Regions from separate parts of the Massilia sp. TWR1-2-2 genome, predicted to be linked through region 4. Evidence: predicted binding sites of a transcription regulator. Region 4 holds the regulator's gene; each other region holds the start of a gene.
The links. The regulator LexA, encoded in region 4, represses DNA repair genes until DNA is damaged. The targets are predictions, from matches to a motif close to ACTGTATNNNNATACAGT.
Positions count from the first base shown of each region.

Region 1: the regulator LexA is predicted to act here: its motif matches at 1,154-1,171, upstream of dinB (DNA polymerase IV).
Region 2: the regulator LexA is predicted to act here: its motif matches at 2,658-2,675, upstream of recA (recombinase RecA).
Region 3: the regulator LexA is predicted to act here: its motif matches at 3,145-3,162, upstream of ACP7DD_RS01500 (ATP-dependent helicase).

Region 1 covers NZ_JAFCWM010000008.1:12,158-19,540, forward strand. The annotation lists gene dinB (DNA polymerase IV) at 64-1,140, opposite strand; gene ACP7DD_RS09330 (S8 family peptidase) at 1,287-3,113, opposite strand; gene ACP7DD_RS09335 (TonB-dependent receptor) at 3,594-5,813, opposite strand; gene ACP7DD_RS09340 (S9 family peptidase) at 6,052-7,383, shown strand, end outside.
Region 2 covers NZ_JAFCWM010000011.1:46,565-53,947, reverse strand. The annotation lists gene ACP7DD_RS12260 (DUF4212 domain-containing protein) at 1-298, opposite strand, end outside; gene ACP7DD_RS12255 (sensor histidine kinase N-terminal domain-containing protein) at 282-1,814, opposite strand; gene ACP7DD_RS12250 (response regulator) at 1,811-2,533, opposite strand; gene recA (recombinase RecA) at 2,737-3,819, shown strand; gene recX (recombination regulator RecX) at 3,829-4,284, shown strand; gene ACP7DD_RS12235 (hypothetical protein) at 4,507-4,701, shown strand; gene ACP7DD_RS12230 (hypothetical protein) at 4,698-5,006, shown strand; gene ACP7DD_RS12225 (DUF2889 domain-containing protein) at 5,320-5,886, shown strand; gene sucC (ADP-forming succinate--CoA ligase subunit beta) at 5,966-7,135, shown strand; gene sucD (succinate--CoA ligase subunit alpha) at 7,151-7,383, shown strand, end outside.
Region 3 covers NZ_JAFCWM010000001.1:274,710-282,092, reverse strand. The annotation lists gene ACP7DD_RS01505 (PAS domain-containing protein) at 167-1,018, shown strand; gene ACP7DD_RS01500 (ATP-dependent helicase) at 1,025-3,115, opposite strand; gene ACP7DD_RS01495 (hypothetical protein) at 3,586-3,813, opposite strand; gene ACP7DD_RS01490 (chromate transporter) at 4,049-4,624, shown strand; gene ACP7DD_RS01485 (chromate transporter) at 4,621-5,205, shown strand; gene ACP7DD_RS01480 (DUF1353 domain-containing protein) at 5,280-5,843, shown strand; gene fghA (S-formylglutathione hydrolase) at 5,909-6,748, shown strand; gene ACP7DD_RS01470 (Hsp20/alpha crystallin family protein) at 6,865-7,344, shown strand.
Region 4 covers NZ_JAFCWM010000019.1:46,946-54,328, forward strand. The annotation lists gene rpsF (30S ribosomal protein S6) at 1-380, opposite strand, end outside; gene ACP7DD_RS18105 (DUF29 domain-containing protein) at 529-984, opposite strand; gene lexA (transcriptional repressor LexA) at 1,174-1,809, shown strand; gene ACP7DD_RS18115 (tetratricopeptide repeat protein) at 1,831-2,472, opposite strand; gene ACP7DD_RS18120 (cystathionine gamma-synthase family protein) at 2,581-3,825, opposite strand; gene purF (amidophosphoribosyltransferase) at 3,835-5,355, opposite strand; gene ACP7DD_RS18130 (CvpA family protein) at 5,397-5,885, opposite strand; gene ACP7DD_RS18135 (SPOR domain-containing protein) at 5,907-6,842, opposite strand; gene folC (bifunctional tetrahydrofolate synthase/dihydrofolate synthase) at 6,854-7,383, opposite strand, start outside.

The DNA.
Region 1 (7,383 bases), on a different contig from region 4:
TACAGAAGGAACGACATTTTACACGCCGCGGCCAGCGGCCCCGGCCCAAATTTGCGCCTGTGGTTAATCCAGCGAGGCGTTGCCGAACAGGCTCAGTTGCTCGATCGATTCGGCTTCGCCGAGGCGCACGCCGGCGCCAAGCAGGCGCACCGGCTGGCTGCCGCGCGCAAAGCCAGTCTCCATCAACTTCTCGAACTGCGCCATGTTCGGTTCCCGTCCCACGCATTCGACAGTGGTCTGGGTGAAGTTGGCGAAGCGCAGTTTGACGAACAGTTTGTTGACATTTTTCTCGGCGCCGGCGCGCTTGATGCGCCCAAGCAGGTTGTCGTACAGCTCGGGCAGCAGCGCCAGGCAGGCGGGCAGGTCAGGCACGTCCGGCGTGTAGGTCTCCTCGCAGCTGACCGACTTGCGCTCGCGCGCGTTCGAGACCGGCCGGTTGTCGATGCCGCGGCACAGGTCGTGCAGGCGGGCGCCGAAGCTGCCGAAGTGATGCTGCAGCTCGAGCAAGGTCCAGCCGCGCAGGTCCTCGCAAGTCTGCGCGCCCAGCTTGTGCAGCTTGGCTGCGGTAACCTTGCCGACACCGTGCAGTTTCTTGACCGGCAGCGCGGCGACGAAGGCGTCGACCTGGCCCGGCGTCACCAGCCACATACCGTCCGGCTTGTTCCAGTCGCTGGCGATTTTGGCGACGAACTTGTTGGGCGCCACGCCGGCCGAGGCGGTGATGCCGACCGTGTCGAAGATGCGCTGGCGGATTTCCTGCGCGATCAGGGTGGCGCTGCCCTTGCAGTGCGGCGAGTCCGACACGTCGAGGTAGGCTTCGTCGAGCGACAGCGGCTCGACCAGGTCGGTGTAGTGGCCGTAGATGGCCAGGATCTGACGCGATGCGATGCGGTACTTTTCCATCGCCGGCGGCAGCACCACCAGCTCCGGACACAGCTTGAGCGCCTGCGCCGTCGCCATCGCCGAGTGGATGCCGTAGCGGCGCGCCTCGTAGTTGGCGGTGGCGACCACGCCGCGCTGATCGGGCCGGCCGCCGACGGCCAGCGGCACATCGCGCAAGGTCGGGTCGTCGCGCATCTCCACTGCCGCGTAGAAGCAGTCGCAATCGCAATGGATGATTTTTCGGGACGAGTCGTTCACGCTGGTTCGAAATACTGTAAATGCATACAGTATTCCCGGAAACGTGCATTGTTGCAAGCAGCGGGCAGGATGAACCACGACGCCAGACGAAAAAAGGGGCGACGCTTGCGTCACCCCTTCAGGCTTACCCCTTCAGGCGCGCTCGCTTACCAGGCCATCTTCAGCGTGTATTTGCCGCTGGTGGCGCCGGTGCCGCCGCTGTAGTACACCACGCGCACGTAACGGGCGCTGGTCGTGGTGCCGGTGTTGCTTACCGATGCCGCGTCCACCACGCCGGCGCCGTTTTCGCTCTTGGCCAGCTGGGTGCCGCTGCTGTTGTAGACGTACAAATCGTAGTCGGCGGTGGAGGTGCCCATCGTCAAGGTCGACGTCAGCGTTTTGCCGGCTGGCAGCTGGACGACGAAGAAGTCGGTGTCGGTACTCGAGCCCATGTTGCCGCTGACAACGGTGCCGCTGGTGGCGACGCTGTTGCTGCTGGCGAGGGTGTTGTTCGCCTCGACTTCGTTCATCGCCGGCGCCGGCGTCACTGTCGCGCTGGCCGCATCGACCGCCGCGTTGGCGTCGACAATGCCGGTGCCGCAGCTGGTGCAGGTTGCCGGGAAGGCGCGCGCGGTGGACTTGAGCTTGCTCTCGATTTCGTCAGGCGTCAGGCTGGCGTTCTTCGACAACATCAGCGCGGCAACGCCGGCCACGTGTGGCGTGGCCATCGACGTGCCCTGGTAGAACGCGTAGTTGTCGGCGCCCGGCGCGGTCGTGCCCGCGTTGAGCGTCGACAAGATCCCGTTGGCGGCCACGCTGGTGTCGCCGCCTGGCGCCGCCACGTCGACGACCGTGCCGTAGTTCGAATACCAGGCGCGTCCGCCGGAGCGGTTGGTCGCAGCGACGGTGACGACGCCGGCGCAGTTGGCCGGATTCGAATTGCTGGCGTTGGTGTTCTCGTTGCCGGCGGCAACGATGATGACGGTGCCGCGCGAGCGCGCGCTGTCGATGGCGCTCTGCGTGGTGGCGCCGCAAGCGCCGCCGCCGCCGAGCGACATGTTGATCACCTTCGCCGGGTTGGCGTTGGCCGGCACGCCGGTGACGGCGCCGCCGGACGACCAGATGATCGCGTCGGCAATATCGGACGTGTAGCCGCCGCATTTGCCGAGCACGCGCACCGGCACGATCTTGGCGTTGAAGGCGACGCCGGCGACGCCGAGGCCGTTGCTGGTGCGCGCGGCGATGGTGCCGGCGACGTGGGTGCCGTGCCAGCTCGACGACTGGTCCTGGGCCGGCTGCCCGGTGCCGCATTCGCCGGCGACAATGGCGTCGCCGGCATCGCTGGCATCGCTGTCGCGGCCGTTGCCGTCGTTGGCGATGGTGGCGCTGGAGATGAAATCATAGCCCGGCAGGATTTGCCCGCTGAGGTCGGCGTGCGGACGGTAGCCGGTATCGATCACCGCCACATTGACGCCGGTGCCGGTCGCCTTGTCCCAGGCCGCCGGCAGGCGAAGGCCGCCGTTCGTCTCGAAGTAATGCCACTGCTCGTTGTAGCGCGGATCGGTCGGCGTGAACATTTTCTGCATGATCAGGTCGGGCTCGGCGTACTCGACCGACGGGTCGCGCGCGACCAGTTCGGCGGCGAGCGCGGCGACTTCGTCGGCCGACATCTTCTTGCTCAGCTGAACGATATGGGCGCCGGTGGCGATGGTGTGCAGCATCTTCATCGACAGGCCGAACTGCTGGCCGGCGCGGTCGACCAGCGCCTTGCGCGCCGGCGCCATGGCCGGCACCTTGGCTGCGCCCTTGCCGGCCGGGGTGGCATCCTTGTACTTCACGATCAGGCGGTCGGTCTGCATGATCGGCTGGACGGCCTGGGCCGCAGCGTGAAACTCAGGTACACCGGCCATCGCCGTCAGCGGCAAGGCGCCGGCGACCGCGAGAACTGCACACAATCTCACCAATGATGGCTTCGTGGTCTGATTCTGCTTCATGTGATTTCCTCTTGTTTTCCGATTGTTTGATTGGCAATTCCGGGCGCATGGCCTGGCTGCCGTTTTTTTCCCGGGTGGTGTCCACACCGGGCCGCCTGTAACGACGGGAGATTAAGATTACACAAAAAGAAGTTAATTCATCTGGGAAATCTCACACGAGCTTGAGTTTTCGCAACACTGGGGACGAAGATTCGTAGCTTGTTCGGCGGAAACGAATTTTCACCAAATGTCACGCTGATCGATTTGATATTGAACAATGCAAGATCGACATTAAGAGCTGGGGTCAGCGCAATAATCGGCGGCGGGCGCCGAAGATCGCCCCGAAGCAAACACCTTAGTTACTGCTGGTTCTAGGAAGCTCCACTCTTATGGTGTTTGCTTAAGAGACCTGACCCCAGCAAAATGTCCGAATGTCAGACCTGACACCAGCATAAAAAAAGGCCACGATCGCTCGTGGCCTTTTTGCTGATACGTTGCGACTTAGAAGTTGCCCTTGAACTGGACGCCGACCGTGCGCGGCTCATTGATGAAGCCGGTCAGGTTGTTGAAGTCGATCGCGCCCGTGATGCGGCGCGTGTCGGTGATGTTGCGGCCGAACGCTGCCACTTCGTACTTGCCACTGTTCCAGATGTAACCGAGGCGCAGGCCGCCTTCGGTCAGCGGCTTGCCGCTGAACTCAACCGCTTCGTACAGGAAGAAGTTGATCTTGCTGCGGTACGACCAGTCGGTCAGCACGTAGAGCTGGCCATCGGCCAGCGGCCACTGGTAGCGCGCGGTCGCGTTGACGGTCCAGCGCGGCGCCTGCGGCAACGGGTTGCCGTCGATGACGACGCGGCCGGCCGCATTCAGCGGATCGGTGACGGTGCAGCTGCCGCACTTGTTGACCGACAGGCTCGCATCGTTGATCTCGGTGAAGTTGTAGCTGCCGCCGGCGGTGACCTTGAAGTCGCTGGTGACGTAGGCTTCAAAATCGAGCTCGGCGCCACGGCCCTTGGTCTTTGCCGCATTGATCAGGCGGTTGACGTTCGAGTTGCCGCCGACGACCGTCAGCTGCTGGTTCTTGACGTTGAAATCGTAGATGCTGAAGGCGACGCGGCCGCGGCGCTCGAACAGGTCGGCCTTGACGCCGGCTTCGACCGACACGATCGTCTCGGCATCGGCCACCGTGATCGGCACCGACGCCGAAGCGGCGGCAATACTCGGCGCGCGGAAACCGGTGGCGGCGCGCGCGTAGACGTTGACGTCCTTGTTGACCTTGTAGGTCGCGCTCAGGTCCCAGTTGGCCTTGCTCTTGCTGGTGCTGACCGAACCTGGCCCGATCTGCACCACGTTGACCGCCGACACGGTGTTGAAGTCCTTCTTGTCGTTGGTGTAACGCACGCCGCCGCGCACGGTGAAGGCATCGCTGACGGCGTAGTTGAGCGAAGCGAACGCCGCCCACGCGGTGTTGTCCTGGTGGCTGGCCAGGTGCGACGTCTGCGCGCCGGTGGTGCTGTTGAAGTTGTCGGTGTAACCGTTGGCGTCTTCGTTGAAGTAGTACAGGCCAGCCTGCCAGTTGAGCGGGCCGGCAACCTTCGATTCGGCGCGGAACTCCTGCGTGTACTGCTTGACGCCGCTGATGCCGCCCGCGGTCTCGACCTGGAACGGGATGAAGCCGGGACCGGCCGGCGTGCCGCCGTCGATGTCGCCGCGGCTCAGATACCGGTTGACCTGCTCGAAGCCGCTGATCGAGTACAGCTTGACGGCGCCGAGGTCCCACGACAGGCGCATGCTGGCGCCGCTGGTCTTCAGGTTCTGGTAATTCTGCGCATTGGTGACGACGCGGTCGGCGTCGAAGCCGTCGGCGAAGTCGTTCGTGCCCTTCTTGATCAGGTTGGCACGGAACAGGCGCGAGCTGCCGGTCGTCGTGCGCTGGTGCACGTTAAACAGCGCCGACAAGCTCGTGTCCGGCGCGTACAGCAGCTGCAGGCGCTCGGCGTGCTCGTTGTAGCCGTCCAGTTCGCCGCGCTTGACGGTGAACGCCGGGTCGGCGTAGTTGTCGACGTAGTTGTCGCGGTGCTGGCGCAAGGTCGAAAAGCGCATCGCCCACTGGTCCGACAGCGGCACGTTGATGGCGCCGTCGACATTGATGGTGTTGTGCGAAGCGACAGTGCCGTTGTAGTAGCCCTCGATCTTGCGCATGTTCGGCTTTTCGGATTCGAACTTGACCACGCCGGCCGGGGTGTTGCGGCCAAACAGCGTGCCCTGCGGGCCGCGCAGCACTTCAACGCCGGCCAGGTCGAAAATCGGGAAACCTTTCAGGATCGGGTTTTCCTGCACGACGTCGTCGTAGATCAGCGAAACGGGCTGCGAGGCGAAGGTATTGAAATCGGTATTGCCGTAGCCGCGGATGTAGAAGCGCGGGAAGGTGCGCCCGTTCGACGATTCCACGTTCAGGCTCGGCACTTTGCCGGCCAGCACGCGGATGTCTTCGCCGCCGGACACCAGCACGTCGAGCTTCTCGCCCTTGATCTGGGTGACCGAGACCGGGACTTCCTTGATGTTTTCGCTGCGGCGCTGGGCAGTGACGGTAACGCTTTGCAGCTCTGGCGCGGCAACCGCCTGGGCCAACGCGGAACCGAGCGGCAGCATGGCCGTCAGGGCCAGCATGGCGCCGTGGGCGCGCAAAACGCGCTGGTGCATCTTGGAGATCTTGATCATGAGTTTTCCTGGAAAATGACGTGCGATGAGTGACCTTGCCTTGTCTCCTGCCCGCTGACGCGCATCCTTGGGATGTCTTTACATTGCCAGACTCAGATGGCCGCTATTTTCGGACAGGCAACCGGTGAGGCGCAAGAACTTTATCTAGATGAAAGATTCGCAAACAACACTATTTTTCCATTGCTGGCCTGGCGGCGCGGGATATGATAACGACCACAACAAAATTCCAGGAGCGTACGTGTCCCACCCCACCATCTCCACCATCTCCACCGTGTTCGCTGCCCTGGCGCTCGCCGCCGGCGCCGCCGGCGCTGCCGACGCCCCGGTCGCGCCGGTCGCGGCCAAGGCTGCCTGGCAGGAAACCCGCCACGGCGCCGTCGTCACCGACGACTACCGCTGGCTGCAGAAGAAGGAAAACCCGGACGTCATCGCCCACCTGAACGCCGAGAACGCCTACACCGACGCCATGACGGCGTCGATTGCGCCGCTGTCGGACAAGCTGTACGCCGAGATCAAGGGGCGCATGCAGGAAGTCGACCTGTCGGTGCCGACCCGCAAGGGCGACTACTACTATTACAACCGCCTCGAAGCGGGCAAGCAGTACCAGATCATCTGCCGTCGCCCGGCCGGCGCGAAAATGGCATACGACCCGGCCGCGCCGGAAGAAATCCTGCTAGACCAGAACAAGATGGCCGAAGGACATAAGTACTTCGCCGTCGCCAGCGTGCTGGTCAGCCCGGACGGCCGGCTGCTCGCGTATGCCACCGACACCACCGGCTTTCGCCAGTACACGCTGTTCGTCAAGGATCTGAAAACCGGCCAGCTGCTGCCCGACAGCGCGCCGCGCGTGACCAGCGCGGCATGGGCGGCCGACAACCAGACCTTGTTCTTCGTGCAGGAAGACGCCACCACCAAGCGCGGCGACCGCCTGCTGCGCATGAAGCTGGGCAGCGCGCCGGTGCAGGTGTACCACGAGCCGGTCGAGCAGTTCGACCTGCAGGTGTCCGCCACGCGCGACAAGCAATTCATCCGCCTCGACATCGGCGCCACCGATACCAGCGAAGTGCGGCTGCTGCCGGCCGGCCAGCCAGAAGGCGCATTCGTTTCCCTGGGCCGCGAAAAAGGCCACCGCTACCGCGTCGAGCACCGCGACGGCGAGCTGTTCATCACGACCAACAAGGACGCCAAGAATTTCCGCGTGGTCACCGCGCCGGCCAGCGCGCCACAGCAGCAGAACTGGAAGCCGCTGCTGCGCCATGACGGCAAGGTGCTGGTGCAAAACGTCGAAGCGTTCCGCGACTACCTGGTGGTCAGCGAAAAGACGAATGCCCTGAACCGCATGCGCATCTACGACTTCAACAAGAAGACGTGGAAGAGCGTGAAGTTCGACGACCCGGTGTACCTGGCGCGCGGCGCCGGCACCCCGGAATTTTCGTCCGGCGCCTACCGTGTGTCGTACCAGTCGCCGGTGACGCCGCCGACCGTGCTCGACGTCGACATGGCCACTGGCGCGCGCACCGTGCTCAAGCGCGAGGAAGTGGTGGGCGGCCATGATCCGAAGCGCTACGTC
Region 2 (7,383 bases), on a different contig from region 4:
AGCGTCCCATGCCAAACGCGTAGGCGCCGAGGATGGCCAGGTAGATCAGCGAGGCGCCTTGGGCGGCCAGGTAGAACGACAGCGGCCAGCCGAACACCGACACGGTGGCCAGTTCGCGCGCGAAGAACACGGTGCAGAACGTGGTGACGAGCCACAGCGCCAGCAGCACGGCGGTGAGGCGGCGGGTGCGCTGCCAGTGCAGGCTGCGCGCGGCCAGCAGCGACAGCTGGCGCTGGGCGGCGGCGCCGGCATCGGGGTCGCCAAGGGGCGGCGCGGGCAAATCAGTCGATATCGTCATGGGCGGCGGCGGGAGGCGGGAATGTGAGTCGGAACAGGCAGCCGGGCGACTTCTTGACGGTGGCGCGCGGATTGTTGAAGACGTCGACTTCGGCGCCGTGCTGGTGGGCGATCTCGCGCACGATCGCCAGCCCCAGGCCACTGCCGGGCGCGCCGTTGCCGAGGATGCGGTAGAAGCGCTCGAACACGCGGCTTCGTTCGGCCGGGGCGATGCCGGGGCCGGTGTCTTCGACTTCGACGATGGCCTGGTCGGCCTGGCGCCGCACCCGCACGGTGACGCTGCCGCCGGCCGGCGTGTAGCTGAGGGCATTGTCGATCAGGTTCGACAGCAGCTCGCGCAGCATGACGGGGTTGCCGACGATGTCGACGGCGTGCTCGGGCTGCTCGAAGCCGAGGTCGATGTGGCTGACGAACGAGGCCTGCACCCAGTCCTGCACCGCGGCGCGCGCCAGCACCGCCAGGTCGACCGCCTCGAAGGCAACGCCGGCCTGCGGCTGGTTCTCGGCGCGCGCCAGCGCCAGCAGCTGGTTGACCAGCCGGGTCGCCGATTCGGAGCTCTTGGCGAGCTGCTCGAGCGAGCGGTGGATCTCGTCCGGGTCGAGCTGGCGCAGCGCCAGTTCGGACTGCATGCGCATACCTGCCAGCGGCGTTTTCATCTGGTGCGCGGCGTCGGCGATGAAGCGCTTTTGCATGTCGATCGTCTGCGACAGTCGCGCCAGCATGTCGTTGAGCGAGCCGACCAGCGGCGAAATTTCTTCCGGCACCTGGCGCGAATCGATCGGCGACAGGTCGTCCGGGCGGCGCGCGCGGATGCGCTCCTGCAGCTGGGCCAGCGGGGAGAGCCCGCGCGCCAGCGCGAACCACACCAGCGCCAGCACGATCGGCAGGATGATGAACTGCGGCAGGATCACGCCCTTGATGATTTCGTTGGCCAGCTGGGCGCGTTTGTCGAGCGTCTCGGCCACCTGCACCAGCGCGGCGCGCGGTTCCTCGCCGCGCGAGGCCATCGGCCGCAGGTTGACGTACGAATAGGCCACGCGCACCTGGGCGCCGCGCATGATGTCGTTGCGAAAGCGCACGCTGGCGCTGTTGGGCGCGCTGGAGTCGTCGCCGGGCGGCGGCAGGTCGCGGTCGCCGTCGACGAATTCGGCGCCCGGCCCGCTGATCTGGAAATACACGTTGTCGATGTCGTCGGCGCGCACGATGTCGCGCGCACTGCCCGGCAGCAGCGACACGGTCTTGCCGTCGACTTCGCGGATCTGTTGCGCCAGCACGGTGACGCTGTCTTCAAGCGCGTGGTCGAACGGCTGGTTGGCGATCGACTTGGCCACCAGGTAGGTGATGGCGATACTCATCGGCCACAGCAGCAGCAGCGGCGCCAGCATCCAGTCGAGGATCTCGCCGAACAGCGAGTGCTGGATGTTTTCGTCCGGCTCCGGGTTGGCCGGCTCGTACAGCGCCGGCAGCTCCGGGCCGTGCTGGCCATGCGCGCCTTGGACGGTGCCGCGTAGTTTCACTTCGGTCCGGCGCCCGGTTCGACGGCGCCTGGCGCGGTGGCGGCGGCGGCGCCGGTGGCGCGCTCGAGGCAGTAGCCCAGCCCGCGCACGGTGGCGATGCGGATGCCGCCCACCTCGAGCTTCTTGCGCAGCCGGTGCACGTAGACCTCGATGGCGTTGTTCGACACCTCCTCGCCCCATTCGCACAGGTGGTCGACCAGCTGCTCCTTCGACACCAGCCGGCCGGTGCGCGCCAGCAGGATCTCGAGCAGGCCCAGTTCGCGCGCCGACAGCTCGAGCATCTGGTCGTTGATGTAGGCGCTGCGCCCGACCTGGTCGTACGCCAGCGGGCCGTGGCGGATCACGGTGGGGCCGCCGCCGGCGCCGCGGCGGGTCAGCGCGCGCACCCGCGCCTCCAGTTCGGACAGCGCGAACGGCTTGGCCATATAGTCGTCGGCGCCCAGGTCGAGGCCATTGACGCGCTGCTCGATCGAGTCGGCGGCGGTCAGGATCAGCACCGGCAGCAGCGACGAGCGCGCGCGCAGCCGGCGCAGCACTTCCAGGCCCGACATCTTCGGCAGGCCGAGGTCGAGGATCAGCAGGTCGAATTCCTGGGTCGACAGCGCGGTGTCGGCCTCCTGGCCGTTCTTGACGCAGTCGATGGCGTAGCCGGACTGCCGCAGCGAGCGCGTCAAGCCGTCCGCCAGCACGCTATCGTCTTCGGCAAGTAAAATACGCATGGCACAAACCCGTGATATCGAATCGGCCATTGTGTGTCATTTAATGGCGCATGGCGAGTGTTTGGCGCCGATTGACCCTTTTTAATCTTATTCGCACGGGGCGCACGTAGCGCTTGCAAAGACTACTGTATGCTTGTACAGTATCGGCTGAGCTGCATGCTGGACCCTCCGAACCCGGCCTTTTCCCAGATTGAAAGAAAATTATGGACGACAAGAAAACGAATTTAAACGCAGCTGAAAAAGGCAAGGCGCTCGCCGCCGCGCTGGCGCAAATCGAAAAGCAGTTCGGCAAGGGCTCGGTCATGCGCATGGACGGCAACGCCCCGGTCGAAGAAGTGCAGGTCGTCTCGACCGGTTCGCTCGGCCTGGACATCGCGCTCGGCGTCGGCGGCCTGCCGCGCGGCCGCGTAGTCGAAATCTACGGTCCTGAATCGTCGGGTAAAACGACATTGACGTTGCAGACCATCGCGCAAATGCAAAAGCTGGGCGGCACCTGCGCCTTCATCGATGCCGAGCACGCGCTCGACGTCGGCTACGCGCAAAAGCTGGGCATCAACCTGTCCGAGCTGCTCATTTCGCAGCCGGACACGGGTGAGCAGGCGCTGGAAATCTGCGACGCGCTGGTGCGTTCGGGCAGCGTCGACCTGATCGTCATCGACTCGGTGGCCGCGCTCACGCCGCGCGCCGAGATCGAAGGCGACATGGGCGACTCGCTGCCGGGCCTGCAGGCGCGCCTGATGTCGCAAGCGCTGCGCAAGCTGACCGGTTCGATCAACCGCACCAACACGCTCGTCATCTTCATCAACCAGATCCGCATGAAGATCGGCGTCATGTTCGGCAGCCCTGAAACGACCACCGGCGGCAATGCGCTGAAATTTTACGCGTCGGTCCGCCTGGACATTCGCCGCACCGGCTCGATCAAGTCGGGCGACGAAGTGATCGGCAACGAAACGAAGGTCAAGGTCGTCAAGAACAAGATCGCGCCGCCGTTCAAGGAAGCCCACTTCGACATCCTGTACGGTTCCGGCACCTCGCGCGAAGGCGAAATCCTCGACCTCGGTTCCGACAACAAGATCGTCGAAAAATCCGGTTCGTGGTACAGCTACAACGGCGAACGTATCGGCCAGGGCAAGGACAATGCCCGTACCTTCCTGGTCGAGCGTCCGGCGCTGGCGCGCGAGATCGAAAACAAGGTCCGCGCGGCTCTCGGCGTGCGCGAGCTGCCGCCGGTCGTCGGCGAGGAGCCGGTCAAGCCGGTCGCCAAGCTGAAGGCCGTGGCCGAGTAAAGGCCGGCCGTGCCCAGGCCGAAACTGAGCCTGAAGGGCCGTGCGTTGCGCTTCCTGTCGATGCGCGAGCACAGCCGGCTCGAGTTGGGGCGCAAGCTGTCGAAGTATGCGGAGGAGGGCGACGACGTCGACGCGCTGCTCGACTTCCTGGAGAAGAACAACTGGCTGTCGCAGGAGCGCTTCTCCGAGTCGCTGATTCACCGCCGCGAGGGGCGCTACGGCAACAGCCGCATCGTGGCCGAGCTGCAAAGCCACGGCATCAATGGCGAAGCGCTGCAGGAACTCAAGACGTCGCTGGCCGACAGCGAAGTGGCGCGCGCCTGCGACGTGTGGAGCCGCAAGTTTGGCGAGGTCGCTACCGACGCCGATGGTCGCGGCAAGCAGATGCGGTTTCTGATGCAGCGCGGCTTTTCGCAGCGCGCGGTGCGTGCGGCGATGCGCGGCACGTGTCCGGATGACGATTGAACGCTTGAACGATTAAGCAAGGCGCCTTCCGTCGTGTGCGTAGCAGCCCCGTGCTGCGGACGCATACCCCTCACCGGTGGGAGGCGCCGCGCTTTTTGCGCTCCGTTCGCGTCATCATGCCGATTGAGCCTTCGCCATGCACCTGGGTTGTCGCGATCTGTTTGTTTTTACCGCTTTGCGAGTAAGATTACGGAGCAAACCTGTTATATCTTGGAGATTGCGATGGCCCTCAAGCGAATCAAGCCAGTTGTACGTGCTCAAGGCCAGGTGCCCGCGCCGATCTCGTCTGCTGGGTTCAGCAAGGAGACTTTATCTGCCTTGGAGCAATCGGCGAAGCGGCTAAAGCATGTGCCTGCTCGTGCGTTCTCTAAGCTCGAGATCGAGCAAGTTTTCAAAAAAATTCGGGATCGTTCTTGATAGAACTTCCCACAACGGTCGAATTTGACCTGAGTGATGCGCAGTTCTTGCTGCAGCTCGCCCATTTGGCATCACTTTTTCCTCAGTTATTCCAAGAATTTTCCGATGTGCTGCCGCACTACGCAGCAATGCATTGGGACGATTTCGCCGCGATAACCACTCCCGAGTTCTTCGAAGCATCGTTTGATGGTTCATACCTTGTGTTGCGCCTTCATTTCCTGGACGGCGAGCTACATATTGTTGCCCACCTGTCTGGCGGAATCGTCAAGTTGGTCAGCATTATTCAACCCATCGTTCACGCCTGACTAGCTAGTGACGGCTACTCCGGGGTCTGACCCTTTAGCAGCAAAGGCGGGACTCGGCGTCCCCGTCATACCCCTGCGGTGCCTGCGGTGGCGTGCGCTTGGCACTGTGGCCGGAAAGCTTGTTGCGGTTGCAATGATCGCCGCAAAATTGGGCGCTAAATTTATGTTGCAGTGCAACTGACCCCACGCATGTGCTAAACTTTTGTGGTTTAAGCAGCGCCGCATGAGCGGTTGTCGCCGTAGAAGCTGCGGTGGCGTGCATCAGCACACGGCTGCATACTTTTTTACCGCCGCATTTTCGGCATTGGTGTCTATGCCCCTGTCTTCTCCTGTCCCCCGCGAATTGCGGCACACCCGTGCCATCCAGGTCGACGCCTTTGCGCGCGACGATGGCCTGTGGGACCTCGACGCGCGCATCAGCGACGTCAAGACGCGCGACATCCGCCTCGCTTCCGGCCTGCGCGCTGGCGGCATTCCGGTGCACGACCTGTGGCTGCGCATCACCATCAACACCGACCTGATCATCGTCGACGCCGAAGCGGCGTCCGATTCCGTGCCGTATCCCGGTTTCTGCGACACCATCGCGCCAGCCTACAAGAGCCTGATCGGCCTGTCGCTGACGAACCATTTCCGGCTGCGCCTGAAGGATCGGCTCGCCGGTGTCCTCGGCTGCACGCACCTGACCGAATTGTCGCTGGTGCTGCCGACCGCGGCGATCCAGGCGTTCGCCAATGACGTGATCAAGACGCGCGACGGCGATGGCGACGACGCCTCCACCGAGCAGCCGTTCCAGCTCGACCGTTGCCACGCCTTGCGCGTCGACGGCCCGGCGGTGGCGAAGTATTACCCGCGCTGGTACGCCAGGAGCGTGACCGGTTAGCAGTCGCAGTGCCGCAATTCCAATCATCCGTATTTAAACCGTATTTCTACATTCAGTATCAGAAGAAGGGAAAGCCAGCATGAAAATCCATGAGTATCAAGGCAAAGAAATCCTCCGGCAGTTCGGAGTGACGGTACCGCGCGGTATCCCGTGCATGTCCGTGGACGAGGCTGTCAAGGCAGCCGAGACGCTGGGCGGCAAGGTATGGGTCGTCAAGGCGCAAATCCACGCCGGCGGCCGCGGTAAAGGCGGCGGCGTCAAGGTCGCCAAGTCGCTCGAGCAGGTCAAGGAATATGCCGACCAGATCATGGGCATGCAGCTCGTTACCCACCAGACCGGTGAAGCCGGCCAGAAGGTACGCCGTCTGCTGATCGAAGAAGGCGCCGACATCAAGCAGGAACTGTACGTGTCGATGGTCACCGACCGCGTCAGCCAGCGCGTCGTGCTGATGGCCTCGTCGGAAGGCGGCATGGACATCGAGGAAGTTGCACACTCGAACCCGGAAAAAATCCACACCATCGCCATCGACCCGTCGGTCGGCCTGACCGCCGCCGAAGCCGATGACATCTCGACCAAGATCGGCGTGCCTGCCGCTTCGATCGCCGACGCGCGCACCCAGCTGATGGGCCTGTACAAGGCGTACTGGGATACCGACGCATCGCTGGCCGAAATCAATCCGCTGATCGTCGACGGCGCCGGCCGCGTCATCGCCCTCGACGCGAAATTCAATTTCGATTCGAACGCGCTGTACCGCCACCCTGAGATCGTCGCCTTCCGCGACCTCGACGAAGAAGATCCGGCCGAAGTCGAAGCATCGAAGTTCGACCTCGCCTACATTTCGCTCGACGGCAACATCGGCTGCCTGGTCAACGGCGCCGGCCTGGCGATGGCGACCATGGACACGATCAAGCTGTTCGGCGGCGAGCCGGCCAATTTCCTCGACGTCGGCGGCGGCGCCACGGCGGAAAAAGTCACCGAAGCGTTCAAGATCATGCTGAAGAACCCGGGCCTGAAGGCAATCCTGGTCAACATCTTCGGCGGCATCATGCGCTGCGACGTCATTGCCGAAGGCGTCATCACCGCATCGAAAGCGGTGTCGCTGCAAGTGCCGCTGGTCGTGCGCATGAAGGGCACCAACGAAGAGATCGGCAAGAAGATGCTGGCCGACTCCGGCCTGCCGATCATCGCCGCCGATACGATGGAAGACGCAGCCAAGGCCGTCGTCGCCGCCGCTGCTGGTAAAGCCTAATCCGAAGGAAACAACATGTCGATCCTGATCAATAAAGATACCAAAGTAGTTACCCAGGGAATTACCGGCAAGACCGGTCAGTTCCACACCCGCATGTGCCGCGACTACGCGAACGGCAAAGAGGCGTTTGTCGCCGGCGTGAACCCGAAGAAGGCCGGCGACGACTTCGAAGGCATCCCGATTTTCGCCAGCGTCGCCGAAGCGAAAAAAGAAACCGGCGCCAACGTGTCGGTCATCTACGTGCCGCC
Region 3 (7,383 bases), on a different contig from region 4:
CCTATGCGGCATATTCCTACAAATTCCTACAACAGGGGATAAGTCGGCGAAAATTGCGGCTCTGCAGCCAATTTCATGCGCCGGGAATTGCTTTGACAAAGCGCCCGCACTGACTTAGTGTTGGCAGATGCGAGCAACCGATCATGTCGATGAAGATGAGCCGGACATGTTCCTCAATGATGAGGAAGCGTCGTCGGCCGGCGCCAACGCGGCAGAGCCGGCGCCTTGGCGCATCCTGATCGTCGACGATGATGTCGATGTGCACGTCGTCACCAAGTTCGCACTCAGCACCACCAACTTTCTTGGTCGCCGCCTCAGCTTTTTCCACGCCTACTCCGCCAAGGAAGGGCTGGCCAAGCTTCGCGATACCCCCGACGTAGCCCTGATCCTGCTCGACGTCATGATGGAAACGCCCGACGCCGGCCTGCGCCTGGCGCGCCAGGTACGCGAAACCTTGCACAACGACCTCGTTCGCATCGTCTTGCGCACCGGCCAGCCTGGCCAGGCACTCGAGCACAGCATTATCGTCGATTACGACATCAGCGATTTCTGGAGCAAAACTGATCTCACGACACGCAAACTGTTCACCACCGTCATCGCTTCGCTGCGCGCCTACGCAACCTTGGCCGCCGCAGCTCAGGCCCGCAATGACGCGCTGGCCGAACTCGACCGCGCCCGCCAAGTCCAGGCCGCGGTCGACCACCACGCGATGGTGCTCACGCTCGATCTCCACGGCCGCATACTCGACGCCAACCCGCTGTTCTGCCACTTCGCCGGCCTCGCCCGCGAACAACTGCGCGGCCGCGACTTGCACGCGGTCCATCGCCAGCCATTTCCCGAAGCGCTTGCCAACGATATCCGTGTCGCCCTGGCGCGTGACGGTTCCTGGACCGGCGACATCAATACCACGCTGCCCGCCGGCCCGCGCCGCCTTCATTGCTCGGTGCTCGCCATCAAAAATTCGGACGGCGCCGCGCAGCACTACATTGCCGTCGCCACACCCCTGCCGCCCGCCTGATCCGCCCTACTTCCACGCCTTGCGCGCGCGATCGCGCACCAGCATCCGCACGCTGTCGGGCATCGGCTTGCGGCTTTTCTGCGTGTCGGCGGTAATCCACACGCATTCCTCAAAATGCTTCAGCATCGCCGGACTGATGAAGCGGCTGCGCGCGGCGTACACGTGACGATCGCCCATCTGCGCCTGCTGTTTGATGAAGAAGCGGTTCGGCACCACAAGGTGCAAGTGCTCCTTGGCACGCGTCATCGCCACATACAACAGGCGTCGCTCCTCCTCGATATCATCGGCATTGCCAGTGCTCATGTCGGACGGAATGCAGCCATCGACGACGTTGAGCACGTGCACCGATTTCCACTCCTGCCCCTTCGACGAATGAATGGTCGACAGAATCACGTAATCCTCGTCGAGCAAAGGCGGCCCGGCGCGGTCGCTGGTCGCTTCCGGCGGATCGAGCGTGATTTCGGCGAGGAAGTTTTCGCGCGTGCCGTAGCCGCCTGCAAGCGCGGCGAGTTGCTCGACATCGGCCGCACGCACCTGCGCGTCGTCGTGCATGCGCTCAAGATGCGGCATGTACCAGTTCTTGACCAGCTCGATGTCGGCCGGCCAGCGCAGCCCTGGCGTGCGCAGCGCGCGAAACAGGTCGACAAACTGCTGCCAGTCGCCGCTGCTTTTTGTCGGCGCCACAAACTGCTCCACGGCCAGCACCGGCTCGGCCGCTTCGCCGACCGCGTCCAGCAACTTGGCGGCGTTGGCCGGGCCGATGCCGGGAATCAGTTGTGCCACACGGAAGCCGGCCAGCCGCCCGCTCGGATTCTGCGCAAAGCGCAGCACCGCCAGCACGTCCTTGATGTGCGACGCCTCCAGAAACTTCAGCCCGCCAAACTTAACGAACGGAATATTGCGCCGCATGAGTTCGAGCTCGAGCGCGGCACTATGGCTGGCGGCGCGAAACAGTACCGCCTGCGCCGTCAGCGCGATGCCGGCCTCGCGATGCTCAAGGATACGGTTGCAGACCCAGCGCGCCTGCTCGGCCTCGTCGGGAATCAGCACCAGTTGCGGCAGCGCGGTCGACACCTTGTCGGTCCACAGGTTCTTGGCGTGCCGCTCCAGCGCCGCATCGATGACTGCGTTCGATGCGTCCAGGATCGGCTGCGTCGACCGGTAGTTGCGGTCCAGCGTGATCATCTGCGCCGGCTGCGAAAACTGTTTCGGAAAATCGAGGATGTTGCGCACCGTGGCGCCGCGAAACGAATAGATCGACTGCGCATCGTCGCCCACCACCATCACGCCGCGCCCGTCGGGCTTCATGCCGGTGATGATGGCCGCCTGCAGCCGGTTGGTATCCTGGTACTCGTCGACCAGCACGTGGTCGAACAGCTCGCCCAGCTCGGGACCGAGCTCCGGATCGGCCGCCATCTCGGACCAGAACAGCAGCAGGTCGTCGTAGTCGAGCACGTTCTGTTCCTGCTTGGCGTCGACGTAGGCGCCGAACAGCGTCTTCAGTTCCTCCGCCCATTCGTTGCACCAAGGGAAAGTGCTTTGCAACACCAGCGGCAGCGGGTCGCGGCTGTTGACCACGCGCGAATAAATCGACAGGCAAGTGCCCTTCAACGGGAACCGCTTCTGCGTCTGGGTCAGGCCGATGTCGTGCCGCACCATTCCCATCAGGTCTTCGGAATCGCCGCGGTCATGGATGGTGAACGATTCTTCCAGCCCGATGCGGCCGGCGTACTCGCGCAGCAGGCGCGCGCCGATGCTGTGGAAGGTGCCGGCCCACGGCAGGCTGGTCGGCGCCTGGCTGCCGCGCAAGCCGAGCACGCGGTGCAGCACGCTGCCGGCGCGGCGCGTCATCTCGCTGGCGGCACGCCGCGAGAACGTCAGCAGCAAGATGCGCTGCGGATCGGCGCCGCTCTGGATCAGCCGGGCAACCCGGTGCGCCAGCGTGTTGGTCTTGCCGGAACCGGCGCCGGCGATGACCAGCAACGGCCGCGATACGCCATCCTGGGCGCCGATATCGTGCTCGACGGCGGCACGCTGCTCGCGGTTCAGGCTGGCGTACGGGTCATCGGAAGCGACGGGGACAGCAACGACGGACATGGCATGCATTCAAACTGGAAAGGAATATGACTGTACATCCGTCCAGTTGTCTGGCGCAAGCAGATTTCGGGCATTTTTAGAAAATGGCGGCGACAAAGGCAGGCCGGCGCCAGCCGCGCTCGCGCGTCAATCCATGCCGATTCACGTAAGTGGCCGTTTCTAAAGCACTTTTTCAGATATCCACAGCAGTTGTGCATAACTTTGTGGATAAGCCCCCCTTGACATCGCGCAAGCCTGTAACGATGCGGGTTTCAACAAAGTGCCCGTTCGGAAGGCAATAAATATTGTGATTAAAATCAACGACTTAGAAAGTCAATGAAGAAAGTGCGAAAAAATATCTCGACAATTCCTGTGGGACTTTTTTGTGTATAACCCCACTGGCCTGGCGTTCTGAACAGGACAGAATTCGATATCATTCTTACACGATTAAGGCGGTCGCGCGCGGCATGGCGCGGCGGCGGTGGACGAGCTTAATGCTCTGCGATGGCGCGGCGGCGATCCGGATCGAGCAACACGCGCTCGATGACCTCTGCGGCAACGTCGTGGGACTTCATGTATTCCAGTGCTGACATGGTGTTGCGCGTTTGCTGGACGGAAATGGCGTGATCGACGATATCGCGACTACGTACGTCGCGCCGCTCATAAGCTGTTTCATCCAAGGCCAGTTCGCCTGCCATTGGATTGAGGACTTGAGTCATCGCGGTTCCTTTACATGTAACGACGGGGGCGCGGATTGCCTACAGAGTATCCAACAATAAATTGTAAAGTCAATGTCACATTCCCATCGAGGCTGCAATTATTGAAGCGGCCTCATCGGGCGCTGAGGTGCACACTAACACCATCCGAATGCACGCGTCGTACGCCACGTCCGGCCCCGTAAAATCGATTCCTGCCGGCATGGACAGCACCGCGCACGCACGCGATAATGGACGCATGATCCCCGCGCCTTTGCCTCCGCGGCCCGCGCCACAGTCGCTGACCGACCTGTTCGTTTCCTTCACGTTGCTTGCACTGCAAGGGTTCGGCGGCGTGCTCGCCGTTGTCCAGCGCGAACTGGTCGAGCGCAAGGGCTGGCTGACGCCGGACGAATTCATCGAAGACTGGGCCGTCGCCCAAGTCATGCCCGGCCCCAATGTCATCAACCTGTCGATGATGATCGGCGGACGCTATTTCGGCCTGGCCGGCGCGATGGCGGCGCTGGCCGGCATGCTGGCGGTGCCGCTGGTGCTGATCCTGCTGCTGGCCTTGCTGCACGCCCAGTTCGCCTCCGACTCGCACGTCGCCGGCGCGCTGCGCGGCATGGCGGCCGTCTCGGCCGGGCTGATCGGCGCAGCCGGCCTCAAGCTCACTGGCGCGCTGGCGCGCAATCCCATGCCGCTGGCATGGTGCGCCGCCATCGCCATCACCGGCTTCGTGCTGGTGGCGCTGCTGCAGGTGCCGCTCATTTACGTGCTGTTCGGACTTGGCGGCGTCAGTTGCGTGCTGACCTATCGCAGGCTCCAGCCATGAACGCGCCGCTGCACCTGGTGCTCGGCTGGGCCGACTGGGCCAACCTGTTCGGCCACTACCTGATGCTGTCGCTGATGTCGGTCGGCGGCGCCATCTCCACCACGCCGGAAATGCACCGCTTCCTGGTCGAGCAGCACCAGTGGCTGACCCAGGCCCAGTTCAACGAATCGATCGCGCTGGCGCAGGCCGCGCCCGGGCCCAACGTGCTGTTCGTCGCGCTGATGGGCTGGCACGTCGGCATGAATGCCGGCAGCATGACGGCCGCCCTGCTCGGCGTGGCCGTGACCATGCTCGGCATCATGATTCCGTCGACGGTGCTGACCTATGTGGCGGCGCAGTGGGGCCACCGCAACCGCGAGCTGCGCGCCGTGCGTGCGTTCAAGCAGGGCATGGCGCCGATGGTCATCGCGCTGCTGCTGTCGACCAGCTTCATCCTTGGCGCCGCCGGCCGCGATGCCGGCCACGACTGGCCGCTGTGGCTGCTGGCGGTGGCCAGCGGCCTGGTCATCTGGCGCACGAAGATCCACCTGCTGTGGCTGCTCGCCGTCGGCGCCGTGCTTGGCGCGCTGCAACTGGTCTGACGCCACCGGCCTTTGCGCCAGCCCATCGTGCCGTCCTCATCGCCGTGCTGTACTGGCGCGAGGGAGGTGACACCATGCTGTATGGCAGCTTTTCCGGCAATCCCAAGACCGAATGGTTATGTGACGACGTCGACGACGGCAACATGCGCTTGCTCGAAGCGTTCTGGTATATCGACCCGCAGGGGCGGCGCTGGGATGCGCCGAAGGACGGCATTACCAACGGCGCCAGCATTCCACGCACCCTCTGGAGCTACATCGGCAGCCCGTACACCGGCAAATACCGGCGCGCCGCCATCGTCCATGACTTCGCCGTCCAGACGCCCGGCGTGCTGCGCGACGACGCCGACACGATGTTTTATTTCGCCTGTGCCGCCGGCGGCTGCCCACTGATGGACAGCAAGTTGCTGTACGCGGGCGTACGGATCGGCACCTGGGGCCTGGCCACGCGCGACTACGCCGCCAACATCTTCACGTTCGCGCCGATGGCGCCGCGCCTGCCGGGCCAGCAGACGCCGACTGAACTGGAAATGCGCGCCCGCTACACCTTGCTGGCGGCCGAATTGCAAGACACCGGCGACGACTTCGACGCCATCCACGCCGCCGTTGCCCGCCAGCTCGCGTTGCCCGGGCGCGCTTAGCGGCGCGTTGGCAAAGTTCGCGCCGGCAGGGCATACTTCGCACTCGACCACGATCCGGATGCCGTATGCCAGAACTCATCAGCGAACACGCCTGCTTCGGCGGGGTGCAACGCTTTTATCGCCACGATTCGACCGCCATCGGCCTGCCGATGCGCTTCTCGGTATTTCTGCCGCGCGTCGCCCCAGGCGCGCTGCTGCCAGCCATGTTTTACCTGGCCGGCCTGACCTGCAATGAGGAAACCTTCCCCACCAAGGGCGGCGCCCAGCGCTACGCCGCGCGCGAAGGCATGATCCTGATCGCGCCCGACACCAGCCCGCGCGACGCCGGCGTGGCCGGCGAAACCGACGCCTGGGATTTCGGCGCCGGCGCCGGCTTCTACGTCGACGCCACCACCGAACCGTGGCGCCGGCATTACCGCATGTACAGCTACATCCTCGAACTGCACGCGCTGGTGCTGCGCACCTTGCCGGTCGACGCCGAGCGTGTCGGTATTTTCGGCCACTCGATGGGCGGCCACGGCGCGCTGGTGCTGGCCCTGCGCAACCCGGACCTGTTCCGCTCGGTCTCGGCCTTCGCGCCGATCGCCGCGCCGACGCTGTGCCCGTGGGGCGAAAAGGCGTTCGGCGGCTATCTCGGCGCCGACGCGGAAGCGTGGAGCCACTACGACGCGAGCGAACTGATGCGCATGATGCACGCGCCCTTCCCGCAAGGCATCCTGATCGACCAGGGCCTCGGCGACAAATTCCTCGCCACACAGCTGCGACCCGAGGTGTTTGAAAGCGCCTGCGCCCTGGCCGGCCAGCGGCTCGAATTGCGCCGCCACGCCGGCTACGACCACGGCTATTATTTCATCTCCACCTTCATGGAAGACCACCTGCGCTTCCACCGCCAAAACCTCGGCTGACGCCGCCGCGGCACTGCCCACACCTCTTGAAAACGGCGCCCGCCTGTCATATAAAGACAGTGCGGGCGCGGCCCGTCAGGTCGCGCCCAACAACACTTGATATCGAGGGGGTTGCCATGAATCTCACCAGAAGGACCGGTTCTCCGCTGGCCCGCTATCGTCCCAGCTCCATCGAGGACCAGCTCGGCCGCATGGTCGAAAGCATGTTCGAAGACTTTATCGCGCCGGTGGCCCAGGCTGCCGCGGCCGCCCGCGCGCCCCGCCAAAGCCTGGCCAGCCCGCGCGTAAACGTCGCCGAAGACGACAACACGTTCCGCGTCGAGGCTGAATTGCCGGGCGTCAAGAAGGAAGACGTCAAGGTCTCCGTCGATGGCCAGCGCGTCACCATCGAGGCCGAGGCCAAACAGGACGACCAACAGCGCGAAGGCGAAAGCGTTGTCTACAGCGAGCGCGTCGCGCGCAAGTTCGTGCGCAGCTTCCTGCTGCCCACCGACGTCGACGACGCCGGCGCCGACGCCAGGCTCGAAGATGGCCTGCTGACGCTGACGCTGCCGAAGAGGCAGGCGAGCGCAGCCAGGCAGCTGACGATCCAGTAAGCGCGCCATCCGGGCGCCGCGGCCACGCTGCCGCGGCGC
Region 4 (7,383 bases):
GCTGGAGCGGCTGCAGGAGCTGGCGCTTCCGAGCGGTGGCTCTTGGCTGCGTCTTCACGTTGTACCGACTTCATCATCGGCGACGGCGTGATTTCAGCCTTCTTCATCTTAACGGTGAGGTGACGCAGCACGGCATCATTGAATTTGAACGCGGTTTCGAGTTCCACGAGGGTCTCGTTGTCGCATTCGATGTTGATGCAGATGTAGTGCGCTTTAGGCAGCTTCTGGATCGAGTAAGCCATCTGACGACGGCCCCAGTCTTCGACGCGATGAATGTTACCGCCGCGTGCAGTGACGCTGGCTTTGTAACGTTCGATCATCGCCGGGACTTGCTCGCTTTGGTCCGGGTGGACGATAAAAACGATTTCATAATGACGCATGCATAACTCCTTAGGGACGTTTAAAACAAAAGCCCACCTCGGCGTCAAGACGAGTGTGGGAAGGGAAAGCCGGCAATTATAGCGCGGAATGGGGCGGGCAGGCAAGCATCACCGCCGCCCGCGGAGGCGGAACGTGGCTTTCCGATCTTCAGGGGACGAAGTCGAAGTCGAACAACTGATTCTGCGAATACGGATTGACCGTGGGGAAAGCTGATACGGACAACCCTGTTTCGTGCGCCGCCCGACGAACCGCGACCGGAAAAGCCTCTGCCACATCCTGCATCACGGAGGGACGCAGGCTCGGGCTATCCTTGAGCAGCGCCTCGATTGCATCGCGCTGCTCAGTTAAAGTTGCCAACCAGCTTCCACCAATCCGATGGTGCTGGAACTGACACTTCAACAGGTGCATGAGCAAGACTTTGAGGCGACTCGCTAACTCCCTGCGTTCCTTGCTCATGGCCGCTCGCAGTTCCTCGATCAGATTTTCGACGTCGAGCAAGTGTAAATGCCCTTTCCGCAACAGCTCAATCTGGCGCCCATACCAGAGCACAAGATCCTGATCATATTCCGCGCACGCCTTCTTCTTCGACTCGAGTTCCAACATGGCTGCCTCCTTCCAATTCCACATTAGCACCCAAAGAAACCGCAGTCCAGCGTCACGCAGCCGCCTTTTGATGCGTGAAATCGACCAAAAACCGGGTCTGACCCCGTTTTTGTGAACTTTCACTTGCATTGAGCGAAATACTGTACAAAAATACAGTCTGTTTATATAACCAGCCCTCGGGCAACGCCAATGATCAAGCTCACCGCACGGCAAGAAGAGATCCTGAACCTGATCCGGGAAGCAATCGAAAACACCGGCTTTCCGCCGACGCGCGCCGAAATCGCCGCCGAACTGGGTTTCAAGTCGGCCAACGCCGCCGAGGAGCATTTGCAGGCACTGGCGCGCAAGGGCGCCATCGAGATTTCACCCGGCACGTCGCGCGGCATCCGCCTGATCGGTCCGGCCGTCGAGGCGAGCCCGATGCCGCCGCCGACCTTGATGATGGCGCTGCCGCTGGTTGGACGCGTCGCCGCCGGTTCGCCGATCCTGGCGCTGGAACATGTCGAGGCGACCTACAGCGTCGACCCTGCCATGTTCGCGTCGAAGCCGGATTACCTGCTGAAGGTGCGCGGCCTGTCGATGCGCGACGCCGGCATCATGGATGGCGACCTGCTGGCTGTGAAAAAAGTCGACACCGCCAAGAATGGGCAGATCGTGGTCGCGCGGATTGGCGACGACGTCACCGTCAAGCGCTACAAGAAAACCGGATCGCTGATCGAGCTGTTCCCGGAAAATCCGGACTTCAAGGTCATCAAGGTCGATCCGGCGGTGGACGATTTCACGCTTGAAGGCCTCGCCGTCGGGCTGATGCGCTCCTGGCACTGAGCCGGGTTAACTAGCCAGCGCCTAGTTGTCGTACTTGCGCTTGGGTGTGACAGCGGGCATGCTCTTGACCAGTTCGTTGTGCTCTTTGACAAACTTATCGGTGGCGGCGCGCCAGGCGTCATAATCGGCCAGCACCAGCTTGGCGCTGATGCTGGCATCGGCGCCCATGCGCGTATGGACTTCGCCGAGGTAGGCCGTGGCGGCCTCGAGTTCCTGCTTGTTGAGCAGCTTTGAAATATCTTCCGGAATGCGCGTCGTCAGCGGCGCGCTGGCATTCAGGTTTGCCACAAAGCCATTGTTGCAATCCTGCCAGGTGGTCATCGCCGCCGCAACGCTGTTGATCTCGTCGTTCGCCTTCGATATTGCCGGTATGCGCGGCGCGGGGCACCGGAACTTGCCCGCCTTGAGGTCGGCGCCATCGTACTTCGACACCCAGTAATCAATATCTGCGCGGCGCAGTTCGCGCTTCTTCATCACTTCCAGCGAGGCTGCGGCAGTCTTGTTGCCCTTCGCCGACGACTTCTTGAACCACGCATCGGCCTTCACCAGGTCGATCGCTCCGGCTTCGCCGTACCAGTACATTTCGCCGAGATGCAATTGCGCCTCGGCGTTGCCGGCGTTGGCCAGCTTGGTGTAAAGCTGCAATGCTTGTGGGAATGCCATCTTCTCGAACAAGGCGTTGGCATCGGCCAGTTCATCGGCATGGGCAACAGTGAAGAAAGCAAGAGCGAGCCAGAAGACGATTTTTTTTCATTTTTATCGCAGCAAGAATTAAACAGGCTCCAGCGCACCCTGGAAGTCGGCCAGCAGGTCGGCCGTGTCCTCGATGCCGACCGACACGCGGATCAGCGACTCGGCGATGCCCATGCTGGCGCGGCGCTCGGCGCCCATTTCGTAAAAGATCGTGTGGGCCACCGGAATGACCAGGGTGCGCGTGTCACCCAGGTTGCTCGCGGGGATCCCGATCCGCAGGCGGTTCAGGTAGTCGAAGCAGTCGATGCCATCGTTCAGCTCGAAGCTGAACAGCGAGCCGGCAGAGCGGAACAGTTCGCTCGTAATCGCATGCTGGGGATGCGACGCCAGCCCCGGATAATGCACGGCCGCCACGCGCGGATCAGCCTCGAGCATGCGTGCCAGCGCCAGCGCATTGGCGCAGCTGCGTTCCATGCGCAGCGCCAGCGTTTCGGCGCCCACCGCGATGTGGTGCGCCGCTTCCGGTCCGAGCGATGCGCCGAAGTCGCGCAAGCCCTTGGCGCGAAGTTGCGCCATGCCCCACTGCGCCGGCGGATTGCGCTTGTAGTTGGCGGCGATGTGCGGATAGTTTGTCCAGTCGTAAGCGCCAGTGTCGGTCAGGCTGCCGCCGAGCGCAATGCCGTGGCCGCCGATCGACTTGGTCAGCGCGTTGACGACCAGGCCGGCGCCGACCGACTTCGGCCGGAACAGGTAAGGCGTCGTCATCGTGTTGTCGACAACGAACAGGATGCCGCGCTCGCGGCACAGCTGGCCAATGCGCACCAGGTCGGCGACCTGGGTGCGCGGATTGGCGATCGTTTCGACGAACACAATGCGCGTTGCCGGCGTCAACGCCGCGGCAACATTGGCAACATCGGTGGCGTCGACAAACGCGACGTCGACGCCCTGCCCGGCAACCGTCTGCCACAGGCTGTTGGTGTTACCGAACAAGAAGGCGGACGAAACCACATGGTCGCCGGCGCGCAGCAGACCCTGGAACACCGCGCCGATCGCGCCCATGCCGGTGGCAAAGCACAAGGTCGCCACGCCGTCTTCCATGCGGGTAAGCTTGTCTTCCAGCGCCGCGACCGTCGGGTTGCCCTGGCGGCCGTAGCGGAAACCCGGCTCCTTGCCCTGGAACACAGACGCCAGCTGGCGCGCATCGGTGTAGCCGAACGCGACCGAGGTATGCACCGGCTTGTGCAGCGAACCATGCTCGATCGGCTTTTGCCGGTCGTTGTGCAAGATGGTGGTGGTGAAGCCGAACTGTTTCTTGTCGCTCACGATGCCGCCCTATTCCGCCGTTGCCAAGGTCAGGTTGAGCTGCGTGCGGGCGGCGTCCTCGGCCGGCTCCTTCTTCGGATTGTGGCGCGCGAACTCGAGGCGATCGAGGTAGTCCTGGGTAACGTCGCCGGTGACGTAGATGCCGTCGAAACAGGAGGCCTCGAAGTTCTGCAGCGCCGGGTTGACGTCGCAGATCGAGCGCTTGAGCGCGTCGACGTCCTGGTACACCAGCTTGTCGGCGGTGATCTCGCGGCAGATTTCTTCGTTGCTGCGCCCGTAAGCGATCAGCTCGCCGCGAGTCGGCATGTCGATGCCGTACACGTTCGGAAACAGTACCGGCGGCGCGGCCGAGGCGAAGTAGACGTTGCGGGCGCCCGCTTCGCGCGCCATCTGGACGATTTCGCGGCTGGTGGTGCCGCGCACGATCGAATCGTCGACCAGCAGCACGTTCTTGCCCTTGAATTCGGAGCCGATGGCGTTTAGCTTCTGGCGCACCGACTTGCTGCGGATCGCCTGGCCGGGCATCAGGAAGGTGCGGCCGATGTAGCGGTTCTTGATGAAGCCTTCGCGGTATTCGATGCCGAGCTTGAGCGCGAGCTGGATTGCGGCCGGGCGCGACGAATCGGGAATCGGCATGACGACGTCGATCTCGCCGCTTGCAAATTCCTTGCGGATTTTCTCGGCCAGGTACTCGCCCATCTTCAGGCGCGTGGCGTACACCGAGGCGCCGTCGAGGATCGAGTCCGGGCGCGCCAGGTAGACGAATTCAAATGCGCACGGGTTGAGCGACGGGTTCTCGGCGCACTGACGCTGGTGCAACTTGCCGTCATTGTCGATGAACACTGCCTCGCCCGGCGCGATATCGCGCAGGAAGCGAAAGCCGATGCCTTCCAGGGCGACCGACTCGCTGGCGACGAGGTATTCATTGCCCTCGTCGGTCTCGTTGACGCCGATGCACAGCGGACGGATGCCGAACGGATCGCGAAACGCCAGCAGGCCGTGGCCGGCAATCTGCGCCACCACCGCGTAGGCGCCGCGCACCCGCTTGTGCACCATGGCGACGGCCTTGAAAATGGAGTCCGGATCGAGCGAATAGCCGGTGGTCGATTCCTGGATTTCGTGGGCCAGCACGTTAAGCAATACTTCCGAATCCGAATCGGTATTGATGTGGCGGCGATCATTCTTGAACAGCGCTTGTTTCAGTTCGTCCTGATTGGTCAGGTTGCCGTTGTGCGCCAGCGTGATGCCGAACGGCGCATTGACGTAGAACGGCTGCGCTTCCTCTTCGCTGGACGAGCCGGCGGTCGGATAGCGGCAATGGCCGATGCCGGAATTGCCCTGCAGTGAACGCATGTTGCGGGTGCGGAAAACGTCGCGCACGAGGCCATTGGCCTTGTGCATCGAAAACATGCTGCTGTGATTGGTTGCAATGCCCGCCGCATCCTGGCCGCGGTGCTGCAGCAGCAGCAATGCGTCGTACAGGACCTGGTTGACGGGATTATGCGAGACGACGCCGACGATGCCACACATGGTGTGCTCCTAAGACTGAACAGCCGATATTGAAAATTGGTTCAAAAACGCACGTGCTGCGTCAAGGCAGCAGGCAAGAAAGGTTTGACGGTGCGCGCGCCGGTTTCCGCCAGTGGCGAGAGCAGCGCGTTTTGCCAGAAATCCTGTTGCGGGATCGACGTCATGCCACACAATATGACGCCGAACAGCACAATTACAATGCCGCGCGCCAAGCCGAACAGACCGCCGAGGCCGCGGTCGGCCAGGCCCAGTCCGCTCGCCTTGATGAGCGCGTCAACGGCCAGCATCAGCAGGCCCATCAGAATGCGTACGCCGATAAACAGCGCCACGAAAGCGACCATCAGCCGCACGGCCTCGCCGGGTATCATCACCGGCAACATCGGCGCCAGGGTCGCGCCGTACATATTGGCCACGACGAAGGCGACAACCCAGCTGACCAGCGAAAGGATTTCCTTGACCAGGCCGCGCATGGTGCTGATCACGACCGAGGCCAACAGGACGAACAATACCAAGTAATCGAAAATGGTCACGCCCGGCATGCCCTGGTTTGTCTATTTTCCATCAGGCTTGACAATGCTGCCGGACATGCCGACCTTGTCGAGCCTGGCGCGCATGCGGTCCGCCTCTTCCCTGCTGAACGGACCAACTTTAACCTGGATGCGCTCGCCGCCGGCGGTCGTTACCTTATGGGTGAAGGAGCGGATGCCGGCGTCCTTCAGCTTGCCCTGCAATTCGGCCACCTTCTCGGCCGTGCCGAGCGCTGCCACCTGGACGACGAACTTGCCGCCGCCGGCTGCCGGCGGCTTGCCTTCAAGGATGTCAAGCGCGCGGGCGGCGTCTTCGGTTTTGGCGGCCGGCTTTTCTTCCTTGACGGCGACCTTCGCCGGCTTCGGCTCAGCCACCTTCGGCTCGACCGGCTTCGGCTCGGCTTTGGCCGCTTTCGGCTCAGGCTTTGGCTCTGGCTTGACGTCGGCCTTGGGCTCCGTCTTCGGCGCGGCCTTTGGAAGCGCCGGCTTCGCTTCGACTTTCGGCTCAGCCACGGCAACCGTCTTGATCCCGCTTGGTTCCGGCTTCGGCGGATCGATGAACTCTTCGCGCTTGTCGAGCGAATCGGCGGCTGTGGCAGCGCCAGGCAGTGCCGGCACGGGCAGCGGCGGCGCCTTGTCGCGCGATGGAATCTGGAACGCGATGTCGCCGGCCAGCGGTTTCGGCTCGGCGTCGAGCACCATCGGCAAGCCGACGGCAACGGCCAGCGCCAGCGCGATGGCGCCTACCAGCCGGCGGCGGGCGCGCTTCTTTTCGGGCAGTACGGGATCGTCGACGCCGCGCGATTTGCGATCGCGCCGCGGTGCGGCCGGTTCACCGGCGCTGGAAGCGCGCTTGGCGCGGGCGCGGGTGGCGACCGAATCTTCATCGCGGGAATAATAGCCACTGTCATCGGCAGTGGTGTCTTGCTTGTTTTTATTGAGGAACGAGAACAAGCCCATGCGGTATTTTTTCAGTGAGAGGAGGATTTTCGGGCTGCCATCACGCCTGCTACCGTGTAGAACGAGCCAAAGACCACAATTCTATCATTCTCCCCAGCCCGGCTCATCGCATTCGCAAAAGCCGATGCCGGATCGGGAAATTCGGTGATCGAGCGCTCGCCCGGTTTGCCATCGTCCGGGGCCAGGCCGGCAATGGTGGCGGCCAGGTCGCCGGTGTGGGCCGAGCGCGGCGACGGCAGTCCGGCGACGCACCAGTGATCGACATACTGCGCCATCGGCGCGACGACGCCGGCGATGTCCTTGTCTTGCATCACGCCAAATACGGCGTACGTGTACGGGTGAAAACCCATGTTGCCCAGGTTCAGCGCCAGCGCCGATGCCGCGTGCGGATTGTGGGCGACGTCGAGGATGACGGTCGGCCGCCCAGGCAGCACCTGGAAGCGGCCCGGCAACTCCACCGTCACAAGGCCGGTGCGAATTTCCTGGGCGCCGACCGGCAATTCGAGGCGCAGCACTTCCAGCGCGGCCAGCGCGGCCGACG